DNA from 2 places in the Alteromonas sp. KUL17 genome. Region 1 is predicted to be linked to the other one. Evidence: predicted binding sites of a transcription regulator. Region 1 holds the regulator's gene; the other holds the start of a gene.

Region 1 (7,594 bases):
GTTTATTATTGAAGATAGTATTATTTCTGGCTTATTTTATGACATCAATGGTGACGGGGTTGATGAAGTTGCTTATTTATATGGGAGCGAATATTACAATGCGACTTCTATTGCCATTGTAGATGTTCGCACAGGTGAGCAGTTGCAACAGTACGATATTGACGGCGTCAATAACCTTGCTTTTGGTAACGTAGATGATGACGCATCGATAGAAATGGTAACGAACAATGGTTATGTATTTGATATCGAAAGCGGTGCCAACCAATGGCTATACGGTAGCGGGTTCAGCGACGCATTTGTTGTGCTGGGTGATATGAATAACGATGGTGTAGATGAAATCATCGGTGCCGATAGTTGGAATGATATCTCAATTTACTCAGCAGTATCGAAAAGCAGTTTGGCAACGGCGGAACATGGTGACATTTGTGATATCGCCTATAGTAAAGAAAGCCCAGCTACAGAAGGAATAGTGGTTGTCTCCGAGTGTCAGTGGGGACAAGTTAGAGGTTTTGCATTAGAAGCGGGACAAATCTCTGAGCAGTGGGCTCTTAACCACAACACTTACAGTGGCATGTCACTTTTCATTGACGATTTAGACAATGACAATGTGGACGACATTATTTGGACTGGTGAGAATCAAATTTTAGTAGCGCAACAAGATGCCAACGGTGAATATGCCTTGTCAGATATAAAAGGTGCGCCGCGCGCGAGTAGATATCATGCCGCGGGTTGGGCACCTTATGGCGATAATGATGAAAGAGCCGTCTTTGTTAGCGATACAAGTAGTTACGAATCATCTATTCAGATTTTATCGGTAGATAAAGAGGATAACTTTGCGATAAGTGCTGAGGTTGGCGAAGATGTCTATAACTATAGCAAACCGGTCGTTACAGACTACAACAATGACGGTGTGGGTGAGTTACTAATAGGGGCACTGGATTATAGTTCGTCGTTTAATGTCGTGAGACTTACAGATAACGCTATTCAATGGGCACTGAACAATAATCAGAATAGTGAAATTTCGTTTATTGAAGCCATTGACGTAAATAACGACAGTTACGCCGATGCAGTTATTATTGAGAACAATCGACTTAAAGCGTTTGATATCGAGAATCAGGTGCTTATCGACTCAATCATTAACGATTTTTCAATTAATGCGCTTGCTGCCTCTGAAAAAGACGGTGTGCATTATTTTGCTGTTGGGGGCTATAGTTCGCTCAAGCTCTATAAAATGCAGGATGGTGAATTTGTTGGATTGAATGAATTGGAAACCAATTGTGACCAATTGCTCACGGTAAATTTTGATAGTGATAGCGAACTTGAAGTTGCGTGTTTAAATAGAAACTACAACACCATCAATGTTTATGACGTGGCGAGCGATGCATTAGAACTCAAAGACGCTATAGCACCGTCATTCTACCCTCAGTATATAGCGGCTGTTCCAACGACGTCGTCTAATCAGTCGATTCTCGCTATCTACCAGCCTAACGAGAATGACTATTCGTACAATTATTATGACAGCATCGCATATCGCGTGGTTGAGGTTGATAATAAAGGCAATGTGGTGTGGCAAAGCCCTGGACTTGGGCTCGATAATGTTGAAGGCATGCGCACACGTCAAAATAGTGATGGGGAGCTGGAGTTACAAATTAGTAACCCGAACATGGCTCTTCTCGTAAAATAAGAGGAAAGCACTTGTCGTAGGCTATTGCAGATCGCAAAAGACGCGGCAAGTGCTTGTTATTTAGTTTTAGGTGTATATACTTACAGGAACTGTATGAACAGACAGGTCTTTTATGCGCCCACTCACAGCTCGACAAACCGAAGTTTTAGAACTTATTAAAACAACCATGTTAGAAACGGGAATGCCGCCTACTCGTGCGGAAATAGCCCGTCAGCTTGGCTTTCGTTCTGCTAATGCAGCAGAGGAACATTTGAAAGCATTGGCGCGTAAAGGCGTGATTGAAATTTTGCCTGGTACGTCTCGTGGCATTAAGCTCAATATCCCTCTTGATAACGACGCACAAGAAGAAGGCCTACCGTTAATTGGGCGTGTTGCAGCCGGTGAGCCGATCTTGGCGCAAGAGCATGTTGAATCGCACTACAAAGTCGATCCTGCACTGTTTCAACCCCATGCCGACTTTTTGCTACGCGTTAACGGTATGAGCATGAAAGACATTGGTATTTTAGACGGTGATCTTCTCGCTGTTCATCGCACCACTGATGTACACAACGGTCAGGTGGTTGTGGCGCGTGTAGATGAAGACGTCACCGTAAAGCGTCTAGAGAAACGCGGGCGTGAAGTATTGCTTCATGCTGAGAATGATGAGTTTGCACCAATAAAAGTCGATTTGGCGACTGAACATTTTGCGATAGAAGGTATTGCGGTGGGTGTGATCAGAAACGCTGACTGGATGTAGTATTTTAGCTTGTTTGTATAAAAGCGGCGCGTTAGCCGCTTTTTTTATGTCTTTTGTTCCTGTTTTTTTCTTCAATCTGCCAACTTAGGTTTTATCCTGCCCAGCAAACCTGTTGGTTTTCTGCGCGCTTATTTTTATCATTACTCACGTTATTCTTTCTATGAATGCTTCAAGTATTTTCCATTTTTTATTTTGAATTTTGTTTGAAATCGACATTGAGTAATCGATTACTTATTGATTTCTTAACTAGTTAGTCGAGCATTTACTTTAATCCCGTGTTCAAAATGCCTGTTTGATTCCAAGGGCATCCCACAGCAATGGCTCTCTCTTTTTGCACGTGAAATCCCCCGCGACCATTTTAGTAAATGATTAAAAATTAACCGCTTCGTTAAATTTTTAATAGAAAAGACTAGACGGCACGACATTATTGCGCAATTCTTATACAGAGATTAACAAAATAATAACAATGACTCTAAATTTGTTTTACAAGTTGAGGTTATGGGTCAATCGTTCGCAAACCATTTGGTAGGGCATCGCGCAAATTAATCAGCGTCTTTGACCACGCCATTACGGAGGTGCTGAGTGAAACAACTAACGACCGTTTTCGCAAAATGGTGTTCTAGTATACCAATTTTGCTTTTTTCCCCTTTGCTTTTTGCGCAAGAAGCAAGCGAAGAAGCCTCTTCGCTTAATTTGAGACGCGGTGCTACCGACATCAGTGGGCAGGTATACGACCTCCATATGTTGATGTTCTTCATTTGTGTAGGTATCGCGGTTGTAGTTTTTGGCGTGATGTTCGCCTCAATGTATCTACATAGAAAGTCCCGTGGTGCCAAGCCAGCTAATTTTCACGAAAACGTGAAGGTCGAAATTGCTTGGACCGTTATTCCTTTCCTTATTCTTATTTTCATGGCGGTACCCGCAGCGAATACTCTAATTGCTATGGAAGACACGTCTGAGCCTGACATGACGGTGTTAGTAACAGGCTCTCAATGGAAATGGCACTACAAGTACATGGATAGCGATGTAGAGTTTTATTCTTTACTCGCCACTCAGCGCGAGCAAATAGAAAACAAATTTCAGAAAACAGATAACTACCTGCTTGAAGTTGACCGCCCTCTGGTTATTCCTACTGGGAAAAAAGTACGCTTTCTTATTACTTCTGACGACGTTATCCACTCTTGGTGGGTTCCTGACTTTGCCGTGAAAAAAGATGCCAACCCCGGCTTTATTAACGAGTCTTGGGCCAAGGTGAATGAGCCGGGTATTTATCGCGGACAGTGCGCAGAGCTTTGTGGTAAAGACCATGGCTATATGCCGGTTGTGGTAATTGCTAAAGAACCCGCCGAGTTTGAAAAGTGGATGGGCGAACAAGAAGAGATTGTTCGTAAAGCAAAAGAAGAAGAGCAGCGTCTACTTTCTATGAATATGTCTATGGATGAACTGATGAAAGAGGGCGAGCGAGTATACAACGCAACGTGCGCTGCTTGCCATATGCCAAATGGTGAAGGTTTACCTGGCGTGTTCCCGGCATTAAAAGGCAGCAAGATGGCACTAGAAGATCAGCAAGGTCACATTGACATCGTGCTGCATGGAAAGTCAGGAACAGCCATGCAAGCGTTTGGAAAAATGCTAAGTCTTAAGGAAATTGCCGCCGTAGTCACTTACGAGCGAAATGCCTGGGGCAATAAAACTGGCGATATGGTTCAAGCCAAAGATGTCAACGCAGTGGCAAACGGAAACTAGGAGCAGACAATGAGCAAAGCAACTGAAGTTATTTCGCCAGATACCTCTGCGCCTCATGACGGTCACCTACATGATGACCATGAACACCACGATCATATTCCTAAAGGGATAACGCGTTGGTTGTTTACCACTAACCACAAAGACATAGGCACACTTTACCTGTGGTTTGCCTTTATTATGTTTTTAGTTGGTGGTGCGATGGCCATGGTGATCCGCGCTGAACTATTCCAACCCGGTCTACAAATTGTAGAGCCAAACTTCTTTAACCAAATGACTACGGTACACGGGCTTATCATGGTATTTGGTGCAGTAATGCCAGCCTTTACTGGGCTCGCAAACTGGCTTATTCCCATGATGATCGGCGCACCTGACATGGCGTTACCGCGCATGAATAACTGGAGCTTCTGGATTTTACCAGGTGCCTTTCTCATTCTTTTGAGCTCGCTCTTTATGGAAGGCGGCGGCCCTGCTTTTGGATGGACTTTCTACGCGCCCCTTTCAACGACTTACAGTGGCGATTCGACAGCGTTGTTTGTGTTCTCTGTTCACATCATGGGTATTTCATCCATTATGGGTGCGATTAACGTGATTGTGACCATCTTTAATATGCGTGCGCCAGGCATGACCTGGATGAAAATGCCGCTGTTTGTATGGACGTGGCTTATCACCGCGTTTTTGCTGATTGCGGTAATGCCAGTGCTCGCCGGTGCGGTTACTATGGTGTTAACTGATAAGTTCTTTGGCACGAGCTTTTTTGATGCTGCTGGTGGCGGCGACCCGGTTATGTTCCAGCATATTTTCTGGTTCTTCGGGCATCCTGAAGTGTACATTATGATCTTGCCCGCTTTCGGCATTATCTCGCAAATTGTTCCTACCTTCTCTCGAAAGCAGCTGTTTGGATACGCGTCTATGGTTTACGCCACGGCGTCGATTGCGCTGCTCTCTTTTGTTGTGTGGGCTCACCATATGTTCACCACGGGCATGCCGGTGTACATGGAAATGTTTTTCATGTTTGCCACCATGCTTATCTCGGTGCCTACTGGTGTAAAAGTGTTTAACTGGGTAGCGACCATGTGGCGCGGCTCACTGAGCTTTGAAATGCCAATGATGTTCGCTATTGCCTTTATTGTGCTGTTCACCATTGGTGGGTTGTCAGGGCTAATGTTGGCGATCACGCCCGTGGACTTCCAATATCACGACACTTACTTCGTTGTAGCCCATTTCCACTATGTGCTGGTAACTGGCGCGGTCTTTTCCATCATGGCTGCGGTGTATTACTGGTTGCCTAAATGGACGGGAAAAATGTACGACACAACGTTAGCTAAATGGCATTTCTGGTGTTCTTTAGTGTCGGTTAATGTGTTGTTCTTCCCTATGCACTTTGTGGGTTTGGCTGGTATGCCACGCCGTATTCCTGACTATGCATTGCAGTTCGCTGATTTTAACAAATGGATAAGCCTGGGTGGTTTTGCATTCGGTTTATCTCAGCTCATCTTTCTTGCCCTGCTCATCAAGGCATGCAAAAAGCAAGGTGAGCCGGTATCAGCGCAAGTTTGGGACGGCGCAGAAGGACTGGAATGGGAAATTCCATCACCCGCTCCTTATCACACGTTTGAAACGCCACCTGTCGTTAAGTAACGGTAGGTGGAGTTGTGAATAGGTCATTCCTTTCAACCGGCAAAAGCCGATGGGAATGACATTCACACATTGCAGGTGGTGAGGGAGATAAACGACTAAGCAAGCGTTTACCAACCTTCATCTATGGATTTACCCGGAGGTCACGTGATGTCACAGCAAAGCGCAAACAACAAGATGGTTATTAAACTTGTTGCTATTGTCATTGGCATGTTTGGCTTCGGCTTTGCCCTTGTTCCCTTGTACGACGTATTTTGCGACGTTACGGGAATTAACGGAAAAACCGAAGGCACGGCTGCGGTTTATCAATCGGTTGAGATTGATGAGTCGCGAGAAGTGACCGTCGAGTTTATTACTCGCACAAATACCGGTATGCCGTGGGAGTTTCGTGCTGAAACCAAGCGCGTGAAAGTGCACCCTGGCGAACTTAATACGGTGTCGTTTTATGTGAGAAACCCTGCATCAAGCAATATCGTAGCTCAGGCCATTCCCTCTGTATCCCCCGGAACGGCAGCACTGTACCTGAACAAGACTGAATGCTTCTGCTTCAATCAGCAGCCATTAGATGCGGGTAGTGAAGCCTATATGCCCATGCAGTTTTATGTAGACCCTCAGCTACCTGAAGAAATTACGTTTTTTACCTTGCAGTACACACTCTATGACGTCACAGCGCGAGCCAGTGACCTAACGACAACACCGAATCCCTTTATGGCTTCAACACCATCAAATGGCGAATAGGCCGAAGGGGTAAGGAGAAGAAAATGCAACCCGAAGTACAGAATCACGAATACCAAAAATATTATGTACCCGCACAAAGTCCATGGCCCATCGTAGGGGCCGTTGCTCTATTTCTTATCGCCGTAGGTGCGGGCAATTATGTGGTGCAAGCAACCAAAGGTGAAACAGGCTATGGCGGTCATATCCTTTTAGCGGGGATAGCAGTATTGCTCGTTATGCTTGTAGGTTGGTTTAAAAATCAAATAGACGAATCTATGGCAGGGCTTTACAGCGATCAGCTGGGGCGTTCATATCGACAAGGTATGAGCTGGTTTATCTTTTCAGAGGTGATGTTTTTCGCTGCGTTTTTCGGCGCCCTCTACTACGCGAGATTTATTTCCGTTCCGTGGCTGGGCGGCGCATCGAACAACGCTATGACCAATGAGGTCTTATGGCCGACCTTTGAGGCCATGTGGCCGCTGGTGTCAACGCCAGGCGGCACTACCACACAGGAAATGAGTGCTGCGGGGTTGCCCACAATCAACACGGTTATCTTGCTTATATCATCTATTACACTGCACTTCGCTCATGTGGGACTAGAGCAAAACAAACGCAAACAGCTAACCCTAATGCTGGGTATCACTATCTTACTTGGATGTGGGTTCTTGTTCCTACAGGTAGAAGAGTACATACATGCGTATCGCGACTTGGGGCTTACGCTTCAGTCAGGCATTTACGGCAACACCTTCTTTATGCTCACAGGGTTTCACGGCATGCATGTGACCCTTGGCACCATCATTCTAATTGTATTGTTTTTTAGGGTCTTGAAAGGCCATTTCACGCCTGAAAACCACTTCGCGTTTCAGGCGGGGAGCTGGTACTGGCACTTTGTAGATGTAGTGTGGGTCATGCTCTACATCTTTGTTTACGTACTTTAAAAGGAATCCCCAAACTCAGTAAGGCCTTGGGTTTGGGGTAATTAAACCGGTACCAATAGCGATAAGAATAATAATAACAATGACTGCAGAAGTGAGCACGCGTCGACCAATGTACTTACTCATAGGCCCTTTTGATGT
Region 2 (7,594 bases), on a different contig from region 1:
GGCAAGCAGCACGCCTATAAATAAATTGCTGGTAACTAGCTGCACCGCTCTATAGATAAACACTGAGGCATCGAAGCTTTGCGCCATTACTAACTGTTCAGGGGCCAAGTCCTGTTCGTTTATTTGTGCAACTTTTGCTTTTACGGCTTCTAAGGTAGCTAAAACATTGGCGTTGTTTTGTCTGTCTACGCGAATAGATATAGCCGGATTGCCGTTTTGCACACTGTAGTTTGCACCGTCAGCGCGGGTGACTTTAATTTCGGCAATGTCATTTAGCGTGATAGGGCTGCCGTCTCGCCATTCAAGGATCATTTCACCCATTTGCGTAGGCTCGTAGCGACCTTCAAAACGCAGGGTATAGCGTCTTCTGCCCACATCGACAAAGCCGCCTGAAATATCATTCGCACGACCCAACTCGTTGGCAACTGCCGTTAGGTCAATGCCTAACTGCGCCGCTTTAAACGGGTCGAAAACAATTTGAAACTCCTCAACGCCGCCAACCCCGCTTTCCATACGTGCTCTGGCCACGCCTGGAATAGCCTCAAGCTGAGGTTTAATGACATCGGTAAAAAAGGTTACATAGGTATTAATTTCATTTGGATTGCCCGGAAGGCGCTGAAGAAAAAAGTAGGTCAAAGCGGGGGCGTCTCCCCCACTTCCAGCAAGCATTATATTAGGGGACAAGGCATCGCGAGGTAGTGGCGGTACGCGATTCATGCGGCTAATCACTTCAATGAGCGTTTTCTGCATGTCCGTATCTAAACCAAACTCTAGATTAATCCACGCATTACCTTGGTTTGCCCATGCATTCATCGACTCAAGGCCAGGGATCCCTTGCAGCACTTCCTCTTGAGGTTCAATGATCTCCGACTCAATTTCTTGGGGCGACGCAGCGCGCCACGAGGTCTGGATATTAATATTCGGTCTTTCAATGTCAGGAAACAGCTGTACAGGTAAATTAAACAGGCTATATAGCCCTAAAAATACCAGCAGTATTATTCCTATACCTACCCCAGTCGCGTTTTTTATTGCTTGCTTAGTGATGTCCATAATATGGCACTTATGCTTTTTATTGTTTGGTTTACTATAGGTCGCAGGAATGACAGAAAAAGTTTAAAGCCATGACACTAAGAATTTCAGCGATTATTAACATTTTGTTTAAATACCGTTTAAAAAACGTTATTTATCGCAGATGAGTGGACCTCAAAAATACACCATTTGTCGGCGCTGGACATATTTGCTTACACCCACCGTTAATTAGGCGTCGCGACGTGGAGTGAGGGTAGGGATATTTTAAACTCGCCCTTCGGGAAGGTCTGGCAAGCTTCACTCTGGGAATTTAAAAAGCAACGGCCATTCCTGCATTCCCACGCTTTGTTAGGAAACTTGCCAGCGCCTTCTGGGTGGGCAATCATCTATGCGGATTGGTATTGGTCTTTAAGTATCGAACAAAAATTTAGAGCAAAAAAAAGCCGCTCTAGGAGCGGCTTTTTTCAAATACGTCAGCGATTACGCTTCAGCAATGATGATCACTTTGATTGAAGTGATAACGTCAGAGTGAAGTTGTAAGTCGATGTCATACTCACCAGTCTCACGAAGAGTACCAGTAGGTAGTTTAACTTCTGCTTTTTGTACTTCAACGCCAGCTGCAGTGATTGCATCAGCGATGTCACGAGTACCAACAGAGCCAAATAGTTTACCTTCGTCACCAGCAGGAGCTGCGATTGTAACTTCAGCAAGCTCAGCAACTTTTTCAGCGCGTGCGTTAGCAGCAGCTAGTTGCTCAGCAATTTTCGCTTCAAGTTCAGCACGACGTGCTTCGAACTTTTCAACGTTGTCTTTAGTTGCAGGAACCGCTTTACCCTGTGGGAAAAGGAAGTTACGAGCGTAACCAGACTTAACAGTCACTTGGTCGCCCAGGCCGCCAAGGTTGGCGATTTTATCTAGTAGGATGATATTCATCTTAGCTAACCCTTATATTCGCCAAATTACTTGTGTGAATCAGTGTACGGAAGCAACGCAAGGAAACGTGCGCGCTTGATCGCAGAAGACAGCTGACGCTGATATTTTGCGCTTGTACCAGTAATACGGCTAGGGACAATTTTACCGCTCTCAGTGATGTAGTTCTTAAGAGTAGCGATATCTTTGTAATCAATCTCAGTCACACCTTCTGCAGTGAAACGGCAGAACTTACGACGTCTGAAAAAACGAGCCATGGGTGATCTCCTTAAGCGTTGTCTTCAGTGGTTTCAGTTTTCTTTTCCGCGCGATCTTGGCGAGGAGCAGAATCGTCACGACGCTCACGACGAGGCTCTTCTTTCATCATTGGAGAAGGCTCAGTCACAGCAGTCTTAGTGCGCATAACCATGTTACGTAGGATCACGTCGTTGAAACGGAAAGCATTTTCCAATTCATCAACAGCTTCTGCAGACGCTTCAGCATTGATTAGTACGTAGTGGGCTTTGTGCAGCTTTTCAATTGGGTAAGCCAGTTGACGACGGCCCCAATCTTCTAAACGATGAATCTGACCACCGTCTTGCTTTAGGATTGTGGTATAACGCTCGATCATACCAGGTACTTGTTCACTCTGATCAGGGTGAACCATAAATACGATTTCGTAATGACGCATTATAGCTCCTTACGGTTGTAGCCTCGACAGTACAGCCGACTGTATGGAGACAAGGAACGAATTGGGATGGCTGTAAGGGCGCGCATTATACGCAGCAGTTACTAATTGCACAAGCATTAATCACCTTTAGAACAATCATTTGCCCTTTCCCCAAACACTACGCTCAGACATTTAATCAAAATACTGTTTATTTATACAGTAAAATACTGTACAGTTTTTGTGTCTTTAATAAACAGGGGACCTACCATGGCCATTACCACACAGTATGTTGTTACGCACAAAGGGGTAGAAAAATTGGTAACTACCGACAAAAAAGAAGCCGATCAGTATGACAAAATGCTCGATGCAGCAGATAACCTTGCTGACTACATTCATGCGAAGGGCATCAAGCTAGACGATAGCGTAGTGGAAGAGCTCACCATCATGCTGTCTAAAAACAAAGATAAAATCAGTAAGATTTTCAAAGGCGCTACCGCAGAAAGCGTATTAGAAGATGAAAGCGCAGAAGTGGTAAAGCTACAAGCTAACGGCTGATAATTTAGGCGCGCCTCTCTTTTGCGTCGTTATGATGAGCAATTAATAAGAGCAATTGCCGCTTTAGGCTGATGAGATCTGATAGCATAGCTATACGCAAAAATGTTATTTGATAACATTACCTCAACGCGGCAATGTGTTTTCTCTGGTTTTTAACTGGGTGAACAGACGTGTCGCTTTTGCTAATGTGAACATAAGACGTAAATACAGGTCGGGCTTAGCGTGAATACCATCAATAAAAAAATAGCACTCACTCCCAGCGCAACGCAGTGTCTGAAGGGCGTAACACAGCGATTGAAGTTAGCAATTTACAGTTTTCGTACACCAAAGAAAGCCCCCCCATCATTGACATTAAAGCGTGGCAAGTTTCGCAAGGTGAGCACGTTTTTCTCTCAGGGCCTTCGGGTAGCGGAAAGAGCACATTGCTCAATTTGCTGTGCGGAACATTAGCTCCAACTCAGGGCGACATTGCCTTATTAGCGCAGCCTTTCTCCGCATTATCGAACCGACAGCGGGACAAGTTTAGAGCACGCAATATCGGCGTTGTTTTTCAACAATTTAATCTTATTCCCTACCTTTCTGTGGCACAGAACATTAATGCGGCGGTGTATTTTGCAAGTACAAACGTCAGCAAGACAGCATCAGACGCAAAGCTTCGTCATTTACTGGACAAGCTACAGTTGCCTTCTCACGTGCTGCATGCGAAAGCTGACGCATTGAGTATTGGTCAGCAGCAGCGCGTTGCCATTGCCAGAGCACTGATTAACGACCCACAATTATTAATTGTCGATGAACCTACCTCTGCCCTAGATACCGATGCCAGAGATAGTTTTATGTCGCTGTTAAAAGACGTTGCAGGTGAAAGCACCATGATTTTTGTTAGTCACGATAAAGCCATGGAGAGTTATTTTGACCGCCACTTCAGCATGAGTGAATTAAGCCCAAGTACAAACCACATAAAAACGCGAGGCGATGAGGCCCCAAAAGCACAGGAGCGTGCGTAATGCTAAGTACCATTGCTATTGAAAGCTTAAAGCGCAGGAAAACAACGGCAATCCTCACACTTTTAAGCATTACCATCAGCATTAGTTTACTTTTGTGCGTGGACATTATTCGCACCCAAGTTAAAACCAGTTTTACGCGCACCGTTTCTGGTGTTGATCTTATCGTTGGCGCACCAAGTGGACAGCTTAATTTACTCCTGTCGTCAGTGTTTAATATAGGCACTCCCACCAAAGGTATTGAATATATAAGTATTGCGGCGCTTCAATCTAACAAGCAGGTATCGTGGCTTATCCCACTATCTTTGGGTGATACCCACAGAGGTTTTAGAGTAGTAGGTACGACCAACAGCTTTTTCGACCACTTTAAATACGGTGATATGCAATCACTTGAAATGGCAGCAGGCTCGACATTTACGCAGCCACTGTCTACCGTTATTGGCGCAGACATCGCCAAATCATTGGGGTACAAGGTAGGAGATAAGATTATTATTTCCCATGGTCTGGGTAGCGTATCGTTCAACAACCATGATGATCACCCTTTCACTATCTCAGGCATAGTTAAGAAAACCGGTACGCCCGTAGATAAAGCCGTATACGTTACCCTACAGGGACTTGAAGAAGCCCACACAGGACCTAAACATTCCCCCACCTCAATGTTAGGCCGTAAATCTGCTGACAAGGCGAACGAGCATGAGCATGAGCATGAGCATGAGCATGAGCATGAGCATGACGAGCATACAAAAGAACATGCAGTTTACAATAGCGAAGCGTTTACGCCTGAGTCAGTATCCGTGGTGATGCTGGGGCTTAAACATCGGGTAACTGCACTGCAGCTTCAGTATCAAATTAATCAAAGTAAAAAAGAGCCGCTAATGGCTATTCTACCGGGCATGGCACTCGCAGAACTTTGGCAAATTATGGGAAATGTTGAATCGCTATTGCTTGGCCTTTCCGGTCTTATCGTCATCTGCGCGCTAATTGGGCTTGCGACTATGCTGCTGGCAACGATGAGAGAGCGTTATCAAGAAATCGCCGTTTTACGAACTATAGGCGCAGGACCGTTTACCTTACTGCTACTCATACAGATTGAAGCGATGCTGCTTACGATTTTGAGTGCCGCACTGAGTTTAGGCTTGGTAGCTGGGCTTATGAGCGCACTAAAACCTTGGTTAAGCAGTACCTATGGATTGTTTTTAAGCAGCCCGCTGTTTGGACAAAGCAGTGTCATTATCATTTTACTGATACTGGGGTGCACATACTTGGTTTCGCTATTCCCCGCTGTGGCGGCCTACAGACGCGGCCTACACGCGGGACTAAACGCGAACTCATAAATACCCATGCCTACAGCGTTGTTTCCGGTTTTATAGGCTTTTATTTAGCCCCACATCTGTGCGCCAATAGGCAATAGGTCTTTTAATGGAGCGAGCTTAAGCGAGCTGGAGAGAGTATTACTCTCCCACTCGCTTATCTGTACTGAAACGCAATATTAGCTCGTGAACCTGATTAACCGTTGCGCGCAAATCGTGGCTTGCTGCAAGCGATGCTTCAGATGAACGCTGGGTTTCAGACGCGCCGTCAGCGACTTCTACTAACTGCTGGTTAATATGCTCTGCCACCGTGCTTTGTTCTTCTACCGCTGAAGACATCTCTACCGTGGCATCAGCGATACCTTTCACTGCATTGTTAATTTCAAACAATGCACCTCGGGTTTCTTCTACTATAGCGCTGCCGTGCTCAGCTGAAGCTAGCCCTTCCGTCGATACCCTTACAGCTCGATCAGAACGCTCAGCCAATTCATTAATGATGTTGTGGATTTTATCGGTCGATTCGCGAGTTTTCGAAGCTAAAGTACGAACCTCATCGGCAACAACCGCAAAACCTCTTCCTTGTTCGCCAGCCCTTGCAGCTTCGATCGCAGCATTAAGCGCTAACAGGTTAGTTTGCTCAGCGATGGTCGAGATGATATTGGCCGCTTCGCCAATATCGCTGGTTGACTGAGCCAACTCTGTCACTGTGGTAGAGATAGACTCAACCGCCTCGCGTAAGGCGACAATCGCCTGCATGGCTTGTTCTGCTTTTTGGTTGCCTGTCTCTACATTAGATGCCGCTGTCCTTGCGCTCTTTGCGTTACTTTCTACTCGTTCGGCAACTTCTTGAATCGCTTGACTCATTTGCGTTACCGCAGACGCAATTTGCTGTGTAGCTTGATTTTGCTGAACAACCGCGGCACTGGTGCTTTCTGCTTGTTGATGCGTAGTGCTAGCAATTGATTCGAGCCCCGCTGACGCATCTTTAATTCGGGTTAATGCCGTGCGATTTCTGGCAAGTTCACACCCCAGTGCAAGTTTGGCTTGGCTTATGTGAGGGGGGTCTGGGAAGTAGGTTTGTGCCACAGTTTCATTAGCGTAGCTTTCTGGGCTAAGAGAAAGCAGCGTGCCCCAGTCTTTTCTTGTCTTGGTTTCTTGAGCAATCATTAAAACTACAGCGCCAAGCAGCGCAATGCCTGCCGCTGCCCAACCATGGGTAAACGCGAGTACTAAAACAAGTAGGGCGCTTAACAGTATTGTTGGCGCCATGTGCATGAGGCCTTGCCCCAGTCGCGACATCGGCGATACCGCAGATTTTCCTTCCTGCATTCTGGCGTAAACGCTAGATGCGCGTGCTATTTCGTCATTTAACGCCGGCACTCGAACAGATTCGTAGCCTACTACTGACTTACCTTCATAAACGGGAGTCACAAACGCCGAAACCCAATAGTGATCGCCATTTTTTCTTCTGTTTTTGACTAACCCAATCCAGCTTTGCCCTGATTCCAAAGTACGCCACATTTCTTTGAAGACAGGAGCAGGCATATCTGGATGACGGATAATGTTGTGATTTTTGCCAATGAGCTCTTCGCGACTGAAGCCACTTGCTTCTACAAATGCGCTGTTACAATGCTGGATTACACCGCGCTTATCGGTAGATGAAATAAGACGATGATGTGCGGGAAACTTGTACTCTTTTTGGGTAACTGGCTGATTATTTCTCATTGGGTGCTTTCTCCATGTAGCAAAGCAATCATCCGTTAATCGTAGGAAATGTTGCTTACCTCCTAAGACTAGAACATAAACAAATTCTGTCTAGCAGGAAGAAAAAATTAGAGAAATTCTATATTCTATCAGCTATTTAGGAAAGCAATTTATACTTTAGGCTAGAGGTAACAAAACGGTAACGCGCGTACCTTTTCCTTCTTCGCTAGTGATATTTATCTTTCCGTTGTGCTCTTCAACAATAGTCATGGAAATAGACATTCCCAACCCTGTTCCCTCGCCGGGTGGTTTAGTTGTAAAAAAGGGCGTGAATATTCTATCCAGCGTTTCTTTCGACATACCAATACCCTCGTCTTCTACGATAAGCATGGCGCTTTTGTCATCTTGCTGCACTT

What was found. Region 1 encodes LexA, which represses DNA repair genes until DNA is damaged. Its sites were predicted from a motif close to TACTGTATNNNNATACAGTA; they were not measured.
Region 2: a site for LexA is predicted at 2,811-2,830, ahead of KUL49_RS07800 (YebG family protein). Genes of this name have one in related genera too.

The regions. Positions count from the first base shown of each region.
Region 1 is NZ_BJKJ01000009.1:36,027-43,620, reverse strand. Features, by position in the region: gene KUL49_RS09970 (hypothetical protein) at 1-1,684, shown strand, start outside; gene lexA (transcriptional repressor LexA) at 1,797-2,420, shown strand; gene coxB (cytochrome c oxidase subunit II) at 3,003-4,166, shown strand; gene ctaD (cytochrome c oxidase subunit I) at 4,176-5,804, shown strand; gene KUL49_RS09950 (cytochrome c oxidase assembly protein) at 5,952-6,539, shown strand; gene KUL49_RS09945 (cytochrome c oxidase subunit 3) at 6,563-7,456, shown strand; gene KUL49_RS09940 (DUF2909 domain-containing protein) at 7,472-7,594, opposite strand, start outside.
Region 2 is NZ_BJKJ01000006.1:138,253-145,846, reverse strand. Features, by position in the region: gene KUL49_RS07820 (efflux RND transporter permease subunit) at 1-1,050, opposite strand, end outside; gene rplI (50S ribosomal protein L9) at 1,510-1,962, opposite strand; gene rpsR (30S ribosomal protein S18) at 1,989-2,216, opposite strand; gene rpsF (30S ribosomal protein S6) at 2,228-2,629, opposite strand; gene KUL49_RS07800 (YebG family protein) at 2,876-3,163, shown strand; gene KUL49_RS07795 (ABC transporter ATP-binding protein) at 3,433-4,167, shown strand; gene KUL49_RS07790 (ABC transporter permease) at 4,167-5,498, shown strand; gene KUL49_RS07785 (PAS domain-containing methyl-accepting chemotaxis protein) at 5,616-7,199, opposite strand; gene KUL49_RS07780 (sensor histidine kinase) at 7,356-7,594, opposite strand, start outside.